Regions from separate parts of the Shewanella livingstonensis genome, predicted to be linked through region 3. Evidence: predicted binding sites of a transcription regulator. Region 3 holds the regulator's gene; each other region holds the start of a gene.
What was found. Region 3 encodes FliA, which starts transcription of late flagellar genes. Its sites were predicted from a motif close to CTAAAGNTNNNNNNNNNNNNGCCGATA; they were not measured.

Region 1 (4,840 bases), 2.4 Mb from region 3:
AGGTGCTCGTCGAAGGTTTTTTACCAAGCCTTTTTCGACTAACGCTGTTTGAGCATCCGTTATCATCCCTGGATTACCACAGATCATGACTTGGGAATGTTCGGCATTAATCCCTAACCCCGCCTTCTGTTCAATTAATCCACTGCTAATACCGTCAGGAATACGACATGATAAACCTTCGGGATAATCTTCACGGGTCACAATCGGAATAAATACAAACTGCTGTGGATGTTGTTCAATAAACTGCTTAATCGTGTCCAAATAAGCAAGATCTTCGCCAAGACGGACACCATAAACGAGTACAACCTTTTCAAAACGTTGCCAAGGCTCATCGGTTGCCAACATAGAGATAAAAGGGCCAACTGCAGTGCCAGTAGCAAAGAACCACAAATGCTTACCCTGCAATGCACCTTTGGGCACTTCATCTAGGGTCATAAACCCTGCTGCTTTGGGCGTTACTTCAATGCTGTCCCCTGGGTTTAATGCTTTTAAATCTGGAGATAACTGTCCATCCTCAACCGCCACAGCTAATACTTCTACATAGTCGCAACCTGGCGGATTAACCAATGAGTATGCTCTAGCAACACGCTTGTCATCTCGCATCTGACTGAGCTTAATAAACTGACCTGCGATAAAAGGTTCAACATCGGTTTTGATACGTAATGAAAATAATTTTTCATTCCAATCAATACGTTCAATTACTTTACCCGTTGTCCACATAGTCACTATCCTTTCACTGAAAGCCAATCTCAATCATAAAAGACTAAGTAGCTTGAGTCACGCTTTGTGATTCATCTTTAGGTAACTTATCTTGCCTAAATTGCGCTAATCCTTGCTGTATCAACTCGTATGTTTTATCAACACCAGCAGCAATATCACCCTCTAATACTTTTAAACCCGACAATATATCGCTAGCCTCTTTAAAACCTTGATCAATGGCGCCGCCAATTTTCAACATAAAACTATCGACTTGTTCATCTAGCCCCATAGATTTATTTTGTTGTTGATGAGTAGAGAAAAACTTTGTTGCAAAGCTAACAATACGATCTGCAGTTGCTTCAGGTGAGTAATCAACCCCGCTATCAACACTCTTTTGAACCGAGTTTTCTCCCAGAGTAGGTGCAAGTTCTTCGTTAATGGCTTCAATCGCAGCGCGATAAAGTAATGCCATTGATTTGTCGCCAGCAGCAATACTCACTTCTTCTTGTGCAGCCAGAATAGTATTGTTCATCATTTGACGGCTAAGTTGGCTGATAGATACTTTAGTTGAGCTATTCACTGCTGAGCTCGTATTATTAGCCCCTGTTTGAGTTGATGAATTGGCTGCACTAATTGAATCGCCTTTGTTTTCTCGGGCGGTGGTCACATTAGGTGAAATGGCACTTTTAATATCCATAATAATTTCTTATTTAAAATGATAGATAGCCTAATTATCGACCAAAAAATGAATAGCTGAAGTCGTAACCGATAAATATCGCATTGACATCCTCACAAGCGTATCCGTAAATGAGCTACAACGACTAAAGAAAATCGTTTTATAGCAAGGCCAAAAATTTAACGATATAGTTAACCCGTATTTGATATTGCTAATACGCCTAGTTTATAAGATTACTTTACTATTGTTACCGGTATTGCTGTGACTAGATTATTCGCAATGAACCAAGCGTACTACATTCAATTTAAGGAGAAGAATATGCCGCAACAACATTGGTTTATGTGGGGGATAGATATTTTCTCTGGACTTTTCTTAGTATTGTTTTGGTTATTACTGATTGCAGTAATCTACATGTTTATTGCGGATAAATTACAAACTAAACAAGCCATTCGGCACAATTACCCGGTTATTGGTCGATTTAGATATATATTTGAGAAACAAGGTGAGTTTTTTAGACAATACTTTTTTTCTCAAGACCGCGAAGAGCTGCCGTTTAACCGTGCCGAGCGCAGTTGGGTATATCGCGCCGCCAAAAATGTAGACCGTACAATTGCATTTGGCTCAACACAAGTGTTAGATAAACCCGGTGCTGTGATGTTCATGAACTCAGTCTTTCCGGTTAGTGATTATGACACCCACAACATCATCGCTGTCACCATAGGTAGCAATTGCAAACATCCTTATACAACCGACAAAATTTGTCATATTTCAGCGATGAGCTTTGGTGCATTATCTCGCCCAGCAGTCACGGCGTTATCTCATGGCGCAGCCAAAGCCGGTTGTTGGCTTAACACTGGTGAAGGTGGATTAAGTCCGTATCATCTTAAAGGCCATTGTGACTTAGTGTTTCAGATAGGTACCGCCAAATACGGTGTGCGAAACGAGCAAGGTCATTTAGACCCACAAAAACTCATCGATATAGCAGCCCATCCTGAAGTTAAAATGTTTGAAATTAAGTTAAGTCAAGGTGCTAAGCCCGGTAAGGGAGGCATTTTACCCGCGGTAAAAGTGACCGAAGAAATTGCAGCCATTCGCGGGATCCCAGCGGGGCAAGACTCTATTAGCCCTAACGGCCATGTTGAATTACATAATGTTGCTGACATTGTCGATATGATAAATCAGGTAAGAGATATTACCGGCAAACCAACTGGCATTAAGGCAGTATTGGGCGATATGTCTTGGGTAACTGAATTTTTAGATGAAATTGAGCGCCGTGGAATTGAACATGCACCAGATTTTTTTACTTTAGACAGTTCAGATGGCGGTACAGGTGCGGCGCCTCAAGCCTTGATGGATAACGTAGGTTTACCATTACGCCAAAGCTTACCTTTATTGGTTGATTTACTTAATGAACGCGGTTTTAAGCAACGAATTAAGGTTATCGCAACAGGTAAAATGATCATGCCTTCTTATGTCGCATGGGCATTAGCCACTGGAGCAGACTTTATCGCTTCTGCTCGCGGTAATATGTTTGCTTTAGGCTGCATTCAATCGCTGCAGTGCAATAAAGACACCTGCCCAACCGGTATCACTACCCATAATACCCGTCTACAAAAAGGCTTAGATCCTAAGGATAAATCTGCGCGAGTCGCAAACTATAATCATTTTTTACATTACGATTTAACCATGATCGCACATTCTTGCGGCGTAACGGACCCCAGATACCTAACCCGCCATCATGCCCGAATAGTGCAGTCGTCTGGGGTCGCAGTGACGTTAGACAAACATTACCGCCATATGCAGTAAGATGAAAGCCTGCACCCTCAGTTAATAACTGGGGGTGCGCTTGGAGGATTACTTTGCCGAAAATTATAAAAGGTGTACAACATAAGTGATATCGGTCACAATAAGCGGTCTTATCGTGATTTTAAAGGGACATCAATCCAGAGGGTTTCGTGTTGAATATAAAAACGACTGCAGCAGATTTAAACACCAAAGGCTTGAGTTTAAGCTGTAAAAACTGTAATCGAATGACAGAGATCGAAGGTGAATTAGTGTGTTTTGAGCAAGGTAAAATTAAACGCTTAACACTCGACCCGTCTCCAGCTGCACTGATAAAAATGGTGTGCATAGGTTGGCAGAAAAAGTAAGTCATCGACAATCAAGAATAGTACTCATCAACACAAATCAACTCACTCTATCACTATCTTCTTCCAAGTGTTTAATCTGGCAAACAAGCCTAATTTAGCGATTAATGCCATTTGAGCATTCAAAGAGATCCGCTGATAACAATTCTTCAGCATCATGTATGCCAATCGATAGAACAGCGTGAGTTGATTAAACAGAATTAAACGAGAGAAATGTGTCCAATATAAGGTCATTTAATTAGATTAGATTAAACAGCACTCTCATCGAGTTCGCTGTCCATCGCTTTAGCTAAGGTCACTCCGCGAGTCGTCACTCTTAAACCTGCACGCAAATCGTTGTATACTATTTTAATAGCGTCATCAGACATATTACGCGTTTTTAGCATTGCCATAATAGCAAACCAATCGGTAGTCACTTGATGTTGAGTGCCTTCTAGCGCCGCAATTAACGCAATATTATGCACAAGTCACCTCTATACACGAATTCGCACCTTTTATAAAATCCAATTGATTGAAAAATAAAGTTATCTGAGATAAGTCATCCACATATTACGCTATAGATTAACGAGGTTGATCACTATCGTCAAAAAATTCATTGACCATACATGTAACAAGACCATTTATACACATTTAGAGCTCTTAAAGTATGCAATTATAGGGTGTTTACACTTTAAGAGGTTATTTATACTCAGCCTAACGGCTTTGCTCATGATAACCGTCACCCAACACGCGGTAATAATAAACATCTATTAAGAGTATTTTACCCTACAACATCATAAAGCAATATGCGTTTGCCTGCACTTAACCCGTGGGTAGGTTTTGTTGTTCATGCTGAATGTGCCAAAGGCGAGCATAAAGACCTTGTTTAGCTAACAAACTTGCATGAGTACCATACTCAACAATTTTACCTTTACTCAGTACCACTATTTGGTCTGCATCAATAATGGTCGATAAACGATGGGCTACCACTAAACTTGTATGACCTTTTGCTGCATCTCGCAAAGCACTCAAAATGGCTTGCTCAGAGCGTGAATCCAATGACGATGTGGCTTCATCGAACACTAAAATGGGTGCCCCTTTCAACACCGCTCTAGCAATAGCAACACGTTGCTTTTCGCCACCCGAAAGTTTTAAACCTCGCTCGCCCACCTTAGTGTTGCCTTTATCTGGTAGTGATTCAATAAAGTCACTCAAATGAGCCAATTTAATCGCCGCGATAATCTCATCGTGAGTCGCATCTGAGCGACCATAGCGAATATTTTCGTAAATGGAATCGTTAAACAATACAGTATCTTGAGGTACAACAGCGATAGCTCGG
Region 2 (4,840 bases), 1.0 Mb from region 3:
GCAGTAAACCTGATTGATTAAACGCGACGAGTTTTTCTCGATAGTGCTCGAAACAACCAATATTATTTTTTATCCATTCTGGATTATAATAAGTGTCTAAATAACGTTCACCTGCATCACAAATCAAGGTCACAATTGAGCCTGTTTCACCCGCTTGGCGCATTTGTGTTGCCAGCAACAAAACGCCATACAGATTTGTACCTGTTGATGCGCCCGTTTTACGACCCAATAGTAGCTCTAACCATTGTATTGTTGCGATTGAGGCTGCATCAGGAATTTTAAGCATGCTATCTACCACCCCTGCAATAAAGGACGGCTCAACTCGGGGGCGACCAATGCCTTCAATTTTACTGCTTTTATCGCTCACAAGGGTAGCATCACCGCTGTGAAAATAATCATAGAATACTGAGTTTTCAGGATCAACAACGCATAGCTGAGTTTTTTGTTGTTGATAGCGAATATAACGCCCAATAGTCGCACTTGTGCCACCGGTACCTGGGCTCATGACAATCCAACTCGGAATAGGGTGGGGCTCTTTCTCCATTTGGCTAAAAATAGAATCAGCAATGTTGTTATTACCACGCCAATCGGTGGCGCGCTCTGCATAAGTGAATTGGTCCATATAATGACCTTGCAACTCAACAGCTAATCTTTCCGACTCTGCATACATTTGGCTGCCATTATCGACAAAATGACATCTAGCACCATAAAACTCAATTTGTTGAATTTTCTTTTTTGCAGTGGTCTTTGGCATTACAGCAATAAAAGGTAATCCGAGTAATCGAGCAAAATAGGCTTCAGAAACCGCGGTACTACCAGATGAAGACTCAATAATTGGGGTATCTTTTTTAATCCAGGCATTACACAGCGCATACAGAAATAATGACCGAGCCAAGCGATGTTTTAAGCTACCAGTAGGATGAGTACTCTCATCTTTTAAATAAATGTCTATTCCGTCAAGTTGTGGAAGATCTAATTTTATAAGATGGGTATCTGCAGACCGTTGATAATCGGCTTCAATTTTTGCGATGGCCTGATTGACCCAAGTAGATGACATGCAATAACATCCGTTATTCCGAAAAGGAATAAATAATAACTAAAATGTCAGATTAAAAGTAGTGTTAATCGACATCGAGAGATAATTATTATTAGATGTTGATGGGGAAAGAAAAATTAATTTATATTAGCAGATAGCATTACAGTATTTGTACAAGCAATGTGAAAATAAGAAGTGATAAGTAGGCTGGATTAATGACAATAACGAATGGATTGATGATATTTAGCAAGATAATATGGCAATGCTGTTAGTAGAATTAGTAGGCGATAAGCTTAGTAAATCAAGATGTAAAATGGTGGAGGGAGAAGGATTCGAACCTTCGAAGGCTGAGCCGTCAGATTTACAGTCTGATCCCTTTGGCCACTCGGGAACCCCTCCACAGCAAGATAGATATGAATAAAAGAAAGATGGTGGAGGGAGAAGGATTCGAACCTTCGAAGGCTGAGCCGTCAGATTTACAGTCTGATCCCTTTGGCCACTCGGGAACCCCTCCACATATTTTCTTTTTTCTTACTATCTCTTTACATTCTAACTCGGTACAACTTTAACGCTTAACAACTTACATTTTAGTTCTTACATTTTACAACACCGCAAATGGTGGAGGGAGAAGGATTCGAACCTTCGAAGGCTGAGCCGTCAGATTTACAGTCTGATCCCTTTGGCCACTCGGGAACCCCTCCTCAATTGCGGTCGCCATAGTAGTCAGAAACCTTTTGTATGTAAAGTGTAAAATTGAATAAATTACTAAAGTTTATGACTGTTTGGTCGATAAAATAGCATCGAGCAGTAGTAGTGATGTTTTTATATGCAAATTGAGTCAACATTAGTCAATGAGTTACAAATAGGGAGCCGATTAAACGTCGCGATTGAACACAATCGTCGCGGTGAATTTGGCTTGCTATTGGCTATGTTGTCAGTTGATGCTCGCGATATGGCTCAATTTCAATTAGAGAATGATGTTGATAGCACGCAAAAGTTGCGTAATAAATTTGCTTTACCACAACCGCAATTATTAGTAGATGATATTTCTGTTCACCCAAATACTATTGATAATGCGATAGTGTTTCAGCAATGCGGGGCAAGACAGTTTCAACTTCAGCAAGCATTAACACCAGAAGCGCTAGTAATTCGGGGCTCTCAATCTGATGCAATGGTCGAAGTATTAAGCAACTGTGATTATCTAACTAAAAATAAAGCTATTAATGCATATCAACAACATACACCAATAGAAGACATGCATTTTTTAGATCAACTTAGCACCCAGCGTAAGATTTCAAACACGTTATCGTTACAACTGGCTTAACGCCTTAGATTGGTGCACTGGGCATACTACAGCCACGTAGAAATTTTTGATATTTGTGAGCATGGCAAATAAAAGCTTCCCTAAACTGCGATATATTTGCAAATAACAGTGAATAAACGAATAGGGTGAAGTAATGATTAAACAAATAAAGCAGCAACAAGGCCATGTTAGTGACAGTTGTACCGATTGCGGTAGTTATGTCGATATTGGTGCTGTTGTTGAAGCAGAAGATACCTTATTAGTGCTCAGTTTCATCGGTGATAATGCATTATTGCAAGCTCAAACGATGCAGCAAATAGCACAACAACGATTTACTGATACTAAAGCGGATATTAAAAATGTCGATAACAGTATCTCGTTACAACTTGAGTTTGCTTTTAGTGTGGAGAAGATGATTTTTCAACTTGAAAATCAACTGTAAATTTGTACCCAATGTTATGCAAATAACAATGTTTCATGTGCTTGTTGATAAACATTTTTATGCTATTGAGCATAGTCAGTAAATTATCTTAATAAAGCGTAACAATGTACTACCAAAGGATTGCTGTTTTTGAGTATCGCGTGTACTCTGCTTTACTTAACCAAAGGTATAGTAGCTTATGTTAATTAAATATGCACAATGCCTTTAACTCGAGTTTTACTCCCTATGTATTACTGTAATATTTTGACTAATACTCTGAAATTTAGCACCCATAATAACAAGTGTAATCAGTCAATAATATTAAAGAATTAGGGTGATGAAGCCATTTTTCGGGATTTAAATGAATCGAAAAGAGCAACAGCACTTATTGGAATTAATTGTAAATTCCAGTGCTAAACAACAAGGTGATTTCGTCAAAACTGCAGAGTTGGTATGCCAACTGCTGCGAGAATATTTTGAGGCATCATTTGTATCTGTTTGGTCATTGAGACATAAAATCGACAATGATAGTTTTGCTGCGGCTGACAATTTTATTTGTGAACACAGCTTAGTTGCCAGTAACATTGACGATAAGTTGAGTTATTTATCTCATTTGAGACAAATTACCGTTGATCCTCAATATTTCAATGAATTACGTTCCCATCGATATATTTTATCCAGCGACAACCCGCACATAAATCTTGTAGAAACATTTTCTGATTATTATCAATACCATAACATTACTACCAGCATCGATATTGCCATCAGAATTAATGGTCATATAGAGGGTGTTTTGTCGGTAGAAACGTGCGAAGAAGTCAATTGGATAAAATCCGATGTTCAATTTGCGATTCAATGTGCAGATCAGTTAGCGTTAGCGCTAGCAACACGTGATACCTATGATCGTAATGAACAAATTTATTTGTTAAGAAATGCTACTGAGCAATCAGAGCATGTAGTTATGCTGGTCAATACCGATAGTCGTATTATTGAATATGTTAACAGTGCTCATGAAAAAATGACCGGATTACCTCGTGCTACGGTTGAGCACCACAGTGCTTCAAAGCTCGATATATTTAGAAATACGCCACAATTACTTGACCATATCATTAACAAGTTACGTAACAGTGAGATTGTCAAAGGTGATCTTAAACTGGCGCGGGTTGATGGCAGTGAATATTGGTTGAATTATCATGTTACGCCGTTTGTAACAGAACAAGGCAAACATTATGCGCTAGTGTCCAGTTATGATAATTCGGCTGAATATTTACACAAAGCGGAATTAGAACGATTAGCATGGAATTGTTCATTAACGGGTTTACATAATCGAAGTCATTTTATTCCTATCCTAGATCGTGCTGCTGATGGAATATTAATTCTTATCGATTTATTGGGTTTTAAGCGTTTTAACGATACTCATGGCCACGAGCAAGGTGATGGTTTATTAATTGAAATGGCACGTCGTTTGAAACATTTTGCATTGGCAGCAAATGCTATCGATGTCGCGAGAATAGGCAGTGATGAATTTGCTGTATTACTGCCGTCGATGTTACCGGAAGCTGATATCGAACAAATGATCGATAGGCTATATATGAACCTAGCCGCGCCATCAGTCATTTCACGAGAAAAAGTAGAACCTAAACCAGCGATTGCCGTGGTAGATATTCAATCTGTAGTAGGGCTATTTACCCCGTTATCCTGTGCTGATATTACTCTTCAATATGCCAAGAAGAAAAATAATGTTCATTATCAATTTTTTAATGAAGCGTTACTAGAAACCTTTACCACTAAAGCAGAAATAGAACGTGATTTACACCATGCTATTCGCGGTCGTGAGTTTGAGTTGTATTATCAACCATTAATGGATTTGCAAAATAATCAATATATTGGCGCTGAAGCGTTAATTCGCTGGAATCATCCTAAAAAAGGTGTCCTATATCCAGGTGCTTTCATCGAAATTGCAGAACAAACTGGGATAATAAATCAAATTGGTGAATGGGTATTAGAAACCGCCTGTAAACAATTGAATTTATGGCAGCATAGAAACGTTAATATTGCGATGCATGTGAATGTTGCTGCT
Region 3 (4,840 bases):
AAATTTTTATCAAGATCGGTATCTTCACCAATCATGATTAAATCAATTTCTTTATTCAAGGTTCGAGCTAAATCACGAACAACTCTTGGGAAGCGACCAAACACTTTCTTAATAGGTTGCATGCGGGTTTTCATCACCGCACCTTGTAGATCAGCTGTCACTAAATCGAGGTTTGCAAGAGCCTTGGACATTTCTTCATCTTCACGAGATATGCCTAAACTAACAAGTCGGTTACGAACCAATACCAACTCACCTACCATGTTCATGATTTGGTCTAAACGAGCAGTATCAACGCGAACAGTTGTCTCACCTTGCGGAACAGAAGCTGCTTTAACAGGAGCTTTATCTTTTATAGGTTCAATCTTCGGAGCAACTGCCGGTACAGATGGTACAACCGGTTTAGCAACTGGAACTGGTGGCTTGACTGCCTGGGGAGGTAATACTGCTTTATTCGCTTCAACGGCGACAGGAGCTGATGTCGCTTTAACTGCTGGTGCAGTGCCTTTACCGTGTAATTCATCTAAAAGGCGTTCAAATTCATCATCAGTAATTTCATCAGAATCAACTAGTGGCTCAACAATAGGAGAACTAGCCGGTTTAGCTGCAACAACCGGTTCTGATTTAGCTTTGAACGAACCTGAACCGTGTAATTCATCTAATAATGCTTCAAACTCATCATCAGTAATTTCGCCGCTACTTTTTATTGACGTTGCTGGTTTTGAACCAATATTGTCTTTTTTGGCTTCAGAAGGTTTATTCGATGCAACTGGACTTTTACCCGTGCCATGTAAAGCATCAAGTAAAGCTTCAAATTCTAACTCATCAATTTCATCAATACTGCTAGAACCGGAAATTGCCGCAGATGGAGTGCTAATATCTTCAATGACTTCAGGCTCGTTAAACTCAACAATATTTTCTATAGGTTCTGATTCTCCCGCCGTCATTTCTGAAGGTAATGGAGCTCCTGAACTTAACAATTTAAGTTTAGCAAGTAACGTTGAATCTGCAGGGTCTTGTTGCTGTCCCTGTTGAGTTTGAGCGAACATGGTATTAATGGCATCGACCGCTTGCAAAATAATATCCATTAACTCTGCATTTACGCCGCGCTTACCGGTGCGTAATAGGTCGAACGTATTTTCTGCTTCGTGACAAACGTCAACCATTGGCTTTAGGCTTAAAAAACCAGCCCCACCTTTAACGGTATGGAATCCACGGAAAATAGCATTAAGTAAATCACTGTCATCAGGATTATTTTCAAGAGCAACAAGCTGCTCCTGTAGAAGCTCTAAAATCTCACCAGCTTCAATTAAAAAGTCCTGGAGTATCTCTTCATCAACATCAAAGGACATTAAATTGACTCCTAGTTAGAAACCCAGACTTGATAGCAGATCGTCTACTTCATCTTGACCTGTCACCACATCTTCACGCAGCTCAGCATGCATGATGGGACCTTCTGCTTCTATTTTATTATCGTTTATAGTTGGTAATGATTCAGTAGTATGATCACCAAATACCGTTAACATTGAGACCAAATTATTTTCAACTTCACGAACTAAATCAATCACTCGACGGATCATTTGACCAGTTAAATCTTGGAAGTCTTGTGCCATCAAAATTTCGTTTAACAGCTCGCGAAGACGATTAGAATCATTCTCGCTGTGTAACATAAACTGCTGAACATCGTGACAAAGCGATTTAAATTCACCTAATTCGATATCGCGACGCATCAATTTGTCCCACATGGGGGTCATTGATTGTATATTGCTAATGATGGTATCGGCCAAAGGTAGACATTCTTCAACTGCATCCATAGTTTTATTTGCAGCTTGCTCTGTCATATCGATAACATAGTTCAATCTTTCTTTAGCATCAGGTATTTCGGTATTAGCTAATTCAGATAAGCGGTTATCAACTTGAAAATCTTTTAGTGCACTATGGAGTTGTCGAGTTAATTTACCGACTTCTTCAAAAAGCTCGCGCTGCAAAGGCGTTGCAAGCTCTCTGATAACATCATCAGCTTTATCTTGCTGACCTAAAGTAAGCAATTCAACAAGTTCCTGGGCCTGCTCGAGGGAGATTAACCCCGATATTGATGCCTGCATGACTTATCCTTGCTTATGCTAGTCGTTCAAAGATTTTATCTAGCTTTTCTTTTAACGTAGCGGCTGTGAAAGGTTTTACCACATAACCATTTACACCAGCTTGCGCTGCAGCAATAATCTGTTCACGCTTAGCCTCTGCGGTTACCATCAATACAGGTAAATGCTTTAATGAGTCATCAGCACGAATTGCTCTAAGCAAATCAATACCTTGCATTCCTGGCATGTTCCAGTCTGTTACTACAAAATCAAAATCGCCTTTTTGCAACATAGGTAGGGCTGTTGAGCCATCATCTGCTTCTTGGGTATTATTAAATCCCAAATCTCGCAACAAGTTCTTAATGATACGCCTCATTGTTGAAAAATCGTCAACAATAAGAATCTTCATATTCTTGTCCAAGGTTTCCTCCGGTGAGCTGACACTCGTTTGCTCTAATTAGTTATTATTCTTGTGTCCAATGCTTGAGTTTCGCTTTTAATCTGAGCATTGCCTGACTTAATATCTGGCTAACTCGCGATTCACTAACTTCAAGGATGGCACCGATTTCTTTTAAATTTAGCGCCTCATCGTAATATAACGACAACACTAGCGCATCTCTTTCTGGCAATGTCTTAATTGCTTCAACCAATGCAGATTGGAATTGAATTTCAGCAAGTGAGTCAAAGGCCTCATCTGGTGTTTCATTATCTGTGATTAACACATCTTGCGAAACACCAAGATCTTCTATGCCTATGATTTTACCCACAGAAACATCATTTAATATATGATGGTACTCATCGAGTGACATATCAAGCTTTTCAGCAATTTCTGTATCATTAGCATCACGCCCAAATTGCTGCCCTAATTCATCAATCACTTGTGCGACACGACGATTATTGCGATGAACAGAACGAGGAACCCAATCACCACGTCGAATTTCGTCGATCATAGCACCACGGATCCTAATACCAGCAAAGGTTTCAAACTTAGCCCCTTTGCTGTTATCAAATTTAGATGAAGCCTCAAGTAACCCCATCATTCCAGCTTGTAATAAATCATCAAGTTGCACCGATGCAGGTAATCTTGCCAGCATATGATGAGCAATTCTTTTTACCAACGGTGCATACTGTTCAACAATAGACGTTTTGTTATCGAATTGAGTATACGCTGCGGCTTTATTCACCCGTTCTTCCTTCTTGTATCGGCTTACGTTGTACAAGACGTTCAACAAAGAACTCTAAATGACCGCCTGGTTGTTGTGGAACCGGCCAAGTCATAATTTTATTGGCTAATCCATGGAAAGCAATAGCAGAAGGTGATTTAGGAAACGCCTCAACAACTAGCTTTTGCTTACGAACAGCTTTACGTAAATTCTCATCAAACGGTATTGTTGCCACTAGTTCTAAAGCAACATCTAGAAATCTATCCGTCACTTTACTGAGTTTAGCAAATAATTCCATACCTTCTCGTAAACTACGCACCATATTTGCCACAATTTTGAAGTGGAACACGCCATGCTCACGACTTAGGATTTTAATCAATGCATAAGCATCGGTAATCGATGTCGGTTCATCGCATACAACAATTAATACATCTTGTGATGCACGAGAAAAACTCAGCACCATGTCAGATATACCGGCAGCAGTATCGACAATTAAAATATCGAACTGAGTACGCATTTCACTGAATGCACGTATTAACCCTGCATGCTGTGCTGGCGACAACTCAACCATCGCTTGCGAACCTGATGTCGCTGGAACAATGCCAATACCTTTAGGTCCGCGTACTATGATGTCATCTAATTCGGCATCTCCGGACAAAACATGAGATAAATTTTTCTCAGCACGGATCCCGAGCATGACATCGACGTTGGCTAAACCTAAATCAGCATCAAGTACTAATACACGTTTGCCTTTTTCAGCTAATGCAACGGCAGTATTAATTGACACACTCGTTTTACCCACTCCGCCTTTACCACCGGATACGGCAATGACTTTAACTTTATCGTTATTTGGTTGATTCATCATACGTAAACCACTTGCTTGATCCCGAGTCATATCTTTACTCAAATGCATAGGCTGTGTCATTAGACCACACTGTGTCTTGTGACGATTGTTGTTCTGTTTCATTTAACGCCGAGAGTGCCTGCTTAGCCAACTCTAGCGTATCAGCCACTTTCATGTCCTCAGGAACACGTTGGCCGTCAGTAACATAACTTAATGGTAACTCATTTTGAATCAATACGCTCAATGCACCTGCAATTGATATTGATTCATCTAACTTTGTTAAAATTGCACCTGATAATGGAATGCGTTTAAAGTGTTCTACAGCATCTTGTAATACGCGACGTTGGCCGGTCGCAGATAAGACTAAGTAACTCCGAATAGGGATCCTACTATTTGCTGTTAAATTATCAAGTTGCTGATATAGACGCATATCACGTTGTCCCATACCCGCGGTATCAATTAATACTAACTTACGATTTCTAAATTGATAGAGAATTTGTTCTAATTCGGTTAAATCATGTGCTTGCTTGACCGGACAACCCATTATTTTACCGTAAGTGGCTAATTGCTCATAGGCACCAATACGGTAATGATCTGTGGTAATCAAAGCGACCTGCTCTGGGCCGTGATGGGCAGCAAATCGGGCGGCAATTTTGGCTAAAGACGTTGTTTTACCTACACCAGTAGGTCCCACAAATGCCACAACACCACCACGTTTAACAATATCATCACCTTGATTGTCAAGTAAGTTAGCT
Region 4 (4,840 bases), 1.5 Mb from region 3:
TTTATAAAGACGGTTTAAATCAACACCCGACCAGAACGTTTCTTCAAAACGTAATGACTTTGCTCTTGCTGAGCTTAATAATTTGTTGCGTTGAATGATCACTGCCCATGAGGCAATCGATAATGCTAACAAGGTCAGCATAACTAACTTTACCAACACACTGGCTTCTAAAAACAAACCAATAAATGAAATTTCAGCGTGCACTGTCAAACTCCTGAACAATATTTAGGGGAATAGCGCGGGGACGCATTCGTGATAAAGATATACACGCGACAACCACTGTCGCCTCACAATAGCAATCACCTTGATCATCGACTAGGCGCTGGTGAAATACCAACGACACTTTTTTTAATTCAATAACCTTGGATTCAACCACAAAATCCTGTTCAAACTTTGCAGCTTTACGGAAATCTAATTCTGCATGTTTAACGACAAAAGCAATGTCTTCTGCCAACAGTTGTGCTTGGCTAACACCCAGTGCTTTTAACCATTGTGTTCGAGCCCGTTCAAAAAATTTTAAGTAATTAGAATGGTACACAACACCACCGGCATCGGTATCTTCGTAATAGACAGAAATAGGCCAAACAAACATAATCTGAACATCAATTTTTAGGTTGTAAAAGTTGGCTTACTATACCGAGTACCAACACGCTTGTGAATAATGTACTGAGGGAAAAGCAGACTTTATTTTGCTCAAAATGAGCTAAAACACACGAAAAACCTCAGGAACTGTAATAGATGAAGCTTTATTAATGTACTTTCCCAAAAAATTAACAATTTGTTAAAAAAATCACATCATTCCAATAAAGCATTGATTGAGCATAACAGCCCACTTTTAACCGTTTACAAACTTAAAAAAATGTAAAAAAGTCACTAAATAAATGGTGTGCCATACGTTATCATTATTCACTCCATAAAACGTGAACATGAATAAGAGTTAAGAGTTAAGAGTTAAGCTAATAATATTTTGCGATTAGGTTTTCTACAATCAAGATATCAGTGAATAAAGTGGCTGCTTAACGGCTTAGTACGTGGTAAGAAACACGTGGTGAGAACTGATGTTGTTTAATAAAAACACTTGCTAAACAAATCCGCTACGCTAAGTAGACTTATAGTATAACCACTGTCAAAGCATAATTTCGTTAATTTTTAAATGCTCAAATAGGCTTTACAACATGGCGAAATTATTTTATCTGTTAAACATTATCGTTACACAATTAACTAATCCGAATATTTATGCACAAATTATAAATAATAACCTAAAAAGAGCTGTATAAGCCTATTAGAGCCTAAAAAGCAGATCATTATCACTACTCAGCATTAGTTTTACTAATGATAAGTGGTAATTTTTCTAGTTTGTCACATTAGTGTATTCATTCTATTATGCACTTGTTTTCAGGACACATCTGATTCTGATGCTGAAAACCAAGAACTCCAAACTGATGTAACCCAATACCTCAGTTATCCCTAGTTCTTATGCTTGACTTCCTTCCTTAAATTTGTTGATTGCAAATTGTTTAGCCCACTTGGATTAAGTGGGTTTTTTTTGTCTTTTTTTCAGCAGATTAATACCATGTGGTCTCACAAACGCACCCAAGAGCCTTAAGTTTTCAAATTTAAGGATTTAGATAAACGCTAATAGAGACGTTTAAAACAATTACCAAACAATAGAAACACTTATTGTACTTTATATGCTGGAGTCTTAGGGCCCTGATTAGTTTGCTAATGAGTGTTGATGTTATCTGACCCAAGTTGATAACGTCCAGGTTAGATAATATTGATGGGAATAATGTCTCAACTTAAATGAATGGTTTACCGTTGATTAATTTAATCACTCGTTCATCCAAATCCAATAACTTATTTGCCCTGACAGTAACAAGAAACAAACGGTTAATAGATGGACTTTCTGTCACAAGATTATGTCAGTGGCGACCTGGTGTCTTATGAAGCAAGTACTCTAGTATGAGTGAACTTTACGACAACACTCTAATTGATGTTTATATAGGCTTAGTTATTTTAATCACAACTCGGCGGTTCATTTTGCGTTCTTCGGCAAGATCATTACCAGTAACATGGCGTTTTTCACCATGACCAGATGTGTGAATGCGATCTTTAGGGATACCACTAGCAATTAAAATATCTTTCACTGAGTCGGCCCGTTTATCAGACATCTTTTGATTAACTGAACGTCCACCGTAACTGTCGGTGTAAGCATCAATAAGAACGAGTTCAACTTCAGGATCATATGATAAATAACGCTGTATTTTTTGTAACTGTTGAGTGGAGAAGCGAGTCAACTCTACTCCGCCCTCTTGATAATTTAATACCGTAAACGCAATATCATCAAAACTGTATGGCAACAAATTAGCTAAACAAGAACGAAACTCACGATATTTACCACCAAAATTAGCTGACGATAATCCAACTGCAATCTTGGCATCGTGATTATACCAATCAGCGTAATAAAACGTCGGCTCCATTCCTTGACTCAGTTCATTCAACATAGACCAAGCTGCTTTTTTGGGTACTTCACCATTAAACTGCTTATTATAAGTCAATGTTGTAATTTCTTTAGAGTTATGACCAGGACGCCAGCTAGGAGCTCGGCTAATTAATGTTGCTTTAGTGACGGCATCAGGTTTAAGCCACATATCTAAAGTGAAATTTAAATTTAAATTTTTACCCGCTTTACTGGTAAACACCGCACGGCCATAGTCAGGAATATCATGTTCAAGGCGACATTCGATAGGATTGTTCTCCCCAAGACGCCATGCCGAGTTTTCAAGTGACGCAACATAATGCCTCAAATCAGCGTTAGCCGTTGAGCAAATACACAAACTTGTGAGTACGATTAGTTTTCGCCACATAAAAACACCCTTTATACTTGATTACATTGTTTGTATCGGCCATAAAGTCAGTTCCTTTAGCAAACAATCGAGTTTAAACGATGATAAAAACTACAATCAAACATGACACTGCGCTTGAGTTTGCGCATAATACTCGGCCTATATCATTTGCACCGATGAATGATAGCTATTGAGGATAAAGACTGTAATGACTGATATTTGCGACGCTAACAAGTTTAAACACCGCTTTCGTGGTTATTTTCCTGTGGTTATCGATGTCGAAACTGCGGGTTTTAATGCCAATACAGATGCGTTGCTTGAAATTGCCGTCAGCTTATTAAAAATGAATAGTGATGGTGTCATTGAACTTGATAGAACTCTTCATTTTAATATTGAACCTTTTGAAGGCGCTAACTTAGAACCTGAATCCTTAGCATTTAATGGTATAGATCCAACCAACCCGCTTCGTGGTGCTGTAGATGAAAAAGTCGCTTTTTTAGAAATTTTTAAAGAAGTTAAAAAAGCTCAAAAGGCAGCTGATTGTCATCGTTGTATTATTGTCGCGCATAACGCTGCTTTTGACTTAGGATTTATTAACAAGGCTATTGAACGAAATAGTTTAAAACGTTCTCCTTTTCATCCTTTTGCAAGCTTTGATACTGCGACTCTCGCCGGTCTAGCTATTGGTCACACAGTCCTAGCTAAAGCCTGCAAAATGGCAGGGATCGATTTTGATAATAAAGAAGCACATTCAGCATTATATGATACAGAACGAACCGCCGAATTATTTTGCTACATTGTAAACCGCTGGAAAGCACTGGGCGGTTGGCCTCTAGCAGCGGTTGAAGATAAGACTGATCCAGCCAGCGAATAGTGATATTAAGCCACTTTTTACTCGTCACTTTGTACCCCAAACGAGTTATCTATAAACTTTGATAAACAAATCATTAATTTTTCCCCATAAAAAAAGCTGCCGAAGCAGCTTTTTTATGGGCTCAAATTCGCTAGATTATAGCTTGTCAGAGTTATCTTTTAAGTATGCAGCAACACCTTCAGTGCTAGCCGTCATGCCTTTCTCACCTTTTGACCAGCCAGCTGGACAAACTTCACCGTGCTCTTCATGGAACTGAAGTGCGTCAATCATACGGATCATTTCGTCAACGTTACGCCCTAGTGGTAAATCGTTAACCACCTGGTGACGAACTTGACCTTCTTTGTCTACTAAGAAAGAACCACGGAAAGCCACACCCGCTTCTGGATGCTCTACGTCATATGCTTTACAAATCTCGTGTTTAACATCAGCAACTAAAGTGTACTTAACTTGGCCAATACCACCTTTGTCTACTGGAGTGTTACGCCATGCGTTATGAGTAAACTGTGAATCAATAGAAACACCAATCACTTCAACACCACGTTTAGTGAACTCTTCCATACGGTGATCAAAAGCAATTAGCTCTGATGGGCATACAAAAGTGAAATCTAGTGGATAGAAGAAAATAACTGCAGGCTTACCTTTAATTGCGGTAGCAAGGTTAAATGTGTCAACAATTTCACCAGAACCAAGAACGGCTGCTGCTGTAAAATCTGGGGCTGGACGGCCTACTAATACGCTCATTATCTATCTCCATTTAATGGCTAAAACACTCAACAACGGTATACGCTTATCACAAAATGGTGACCCATCAAGCAAATACTCAACCGTTGGGACTTATATCAGCTGTATACCATACATCTAATTTAACTGACTTATAAGTCATTTCAAACGAAAATTGGTTTACCTGCTGAAAAATAAAACATGATGACCTACTTAATAATAAGTTTCCAATATTACAAAATGATTTGATGAGATGATTTAGCTAAACGTTATTCAACATGACATGCTAAACGATAAGCAATATTGATATAAAAACCTACATAAACAGCTAAAAAAACCGATATGAGCTGGACAAATAGACCATAGGCAGTCAAGAATAGCCGCCTCACTTATTTTTAAG

Region 1: EGC82_RS18430 (DUF5610 domain-containing protein) is a predicted target of FliA. The motif match lies at 1,432-1,458, and genes of this name have one in related genera.
Region 2: EGC82_RS12155 (VC2046/SO_2500 family protein) is a predicted target of FliA. The motif match lies at 1,802-1,828, and genes of this name have one in related genera.
Region 4: EGC82_RS14015 (flagellar protein MotY) is a predicted target of FliA. The motif match lies at 2,901-2,927, and genes of this name have one in related genera.

The regions. Positions count from the first base shown of each region.
Region 1 is NZ_CP034015.1:4,243,239-4,248,078, forward strand. Features, by position in the region: gene EGC82_RS18425 (ferredoxin--NADP reductase) at 1-720, opposite strand, end outside; gene EGC82_RS18430 (DUF5610 domain-containing protein) at 764-1,396, opposite strand; gene EGC82_RS18435 (FMN-binding glutamate synthase family protein) at 1,694-3,181, shown strand; gene EGC82_RS18440 (hypothetical protein) at 3,334-3,525, shown strand; gene EGC82_RS18445 (hypothetical protein) at 3,771-3,986, opposite strand; gene EGC82_RS18450 (ABCB family ABC transporter ATP-binding protein/permease) at 4,324-4,840, opposite strand, start outside.
Region 2 is NZ_CP034015.1:2,825,108-2,829,947, reverse strand. Features, by position in the region: gene EGC82_RS12175 (PLP-dependent cysteine synthase family protein) at 1-1,057, opposite strand, end outside; tRNA gene EGC82_RS12170 (tRNA-Tyr) at 1,351-1,435, opposite strand; tRNA gene EGC82_RS12165 (tRNA-Tyr) at 1,466-1,550, opposite strand; tRNA gene EGC82_RS12160 (tRNA-Tyr) at 1,653-1,737, opposite strand; gene EGC82_RS12155 (VC2046/SO_2500 family protein) at 1,863-2,360, shown strand; gene EGC82_RS12150 (DUF406 family protein) at 2,494-2,781, shown strand; gene EGC82_RS12145 (sensor domain-containing phosphodiesterase) at 3,122-4,840, shown strand, end outside.
Region 3 is NZ_CP034015.1:1,783,304-1,788,143, reverse strand. Features, by position in the region: gene EGC82_RS07775 (chemotaxis protein CheA) at 1-1,349, opposite strand, end outside; gene EGC82_RS07770 (protein phosphatase CheZ) at 1,365-2,102, opposite strand; gene cheY (chemotaxis response regulator CheY) at 2,116-2,499, opposite strand; gene EGC82_RS07760 (RNA polymerase sigma factor FliA) at 2,543-3,262, opposite strand; gene EGC82_RS07755 (MinD/ParA family protein) at 3,255-4,136, opposite strand; gene flhF (flagellar biosynthesis GTPase FlhF) at 4,141-4,840, opposite strand, start outside.
Region 4 is NZ_CP034015.1:3,235,538-3,240,377, forward strand. Features, by position in the region: gene tolQ (protein TolQ) at 1-204, opposite strand, end outside; gene ybgC (tol-pal system-associated acyl-CoA thioesterase) at 194-595, opposite strand; gene EGC82_RS14015 (flagellar protein MotY) at 1,998-2,867, opposite strand; gene rnt (ribonuclease T) at 3,055-3,720, shown strand; gene EGC82_RS14025 (peroxiredoxin) at 3,856-4,461, opposite strand.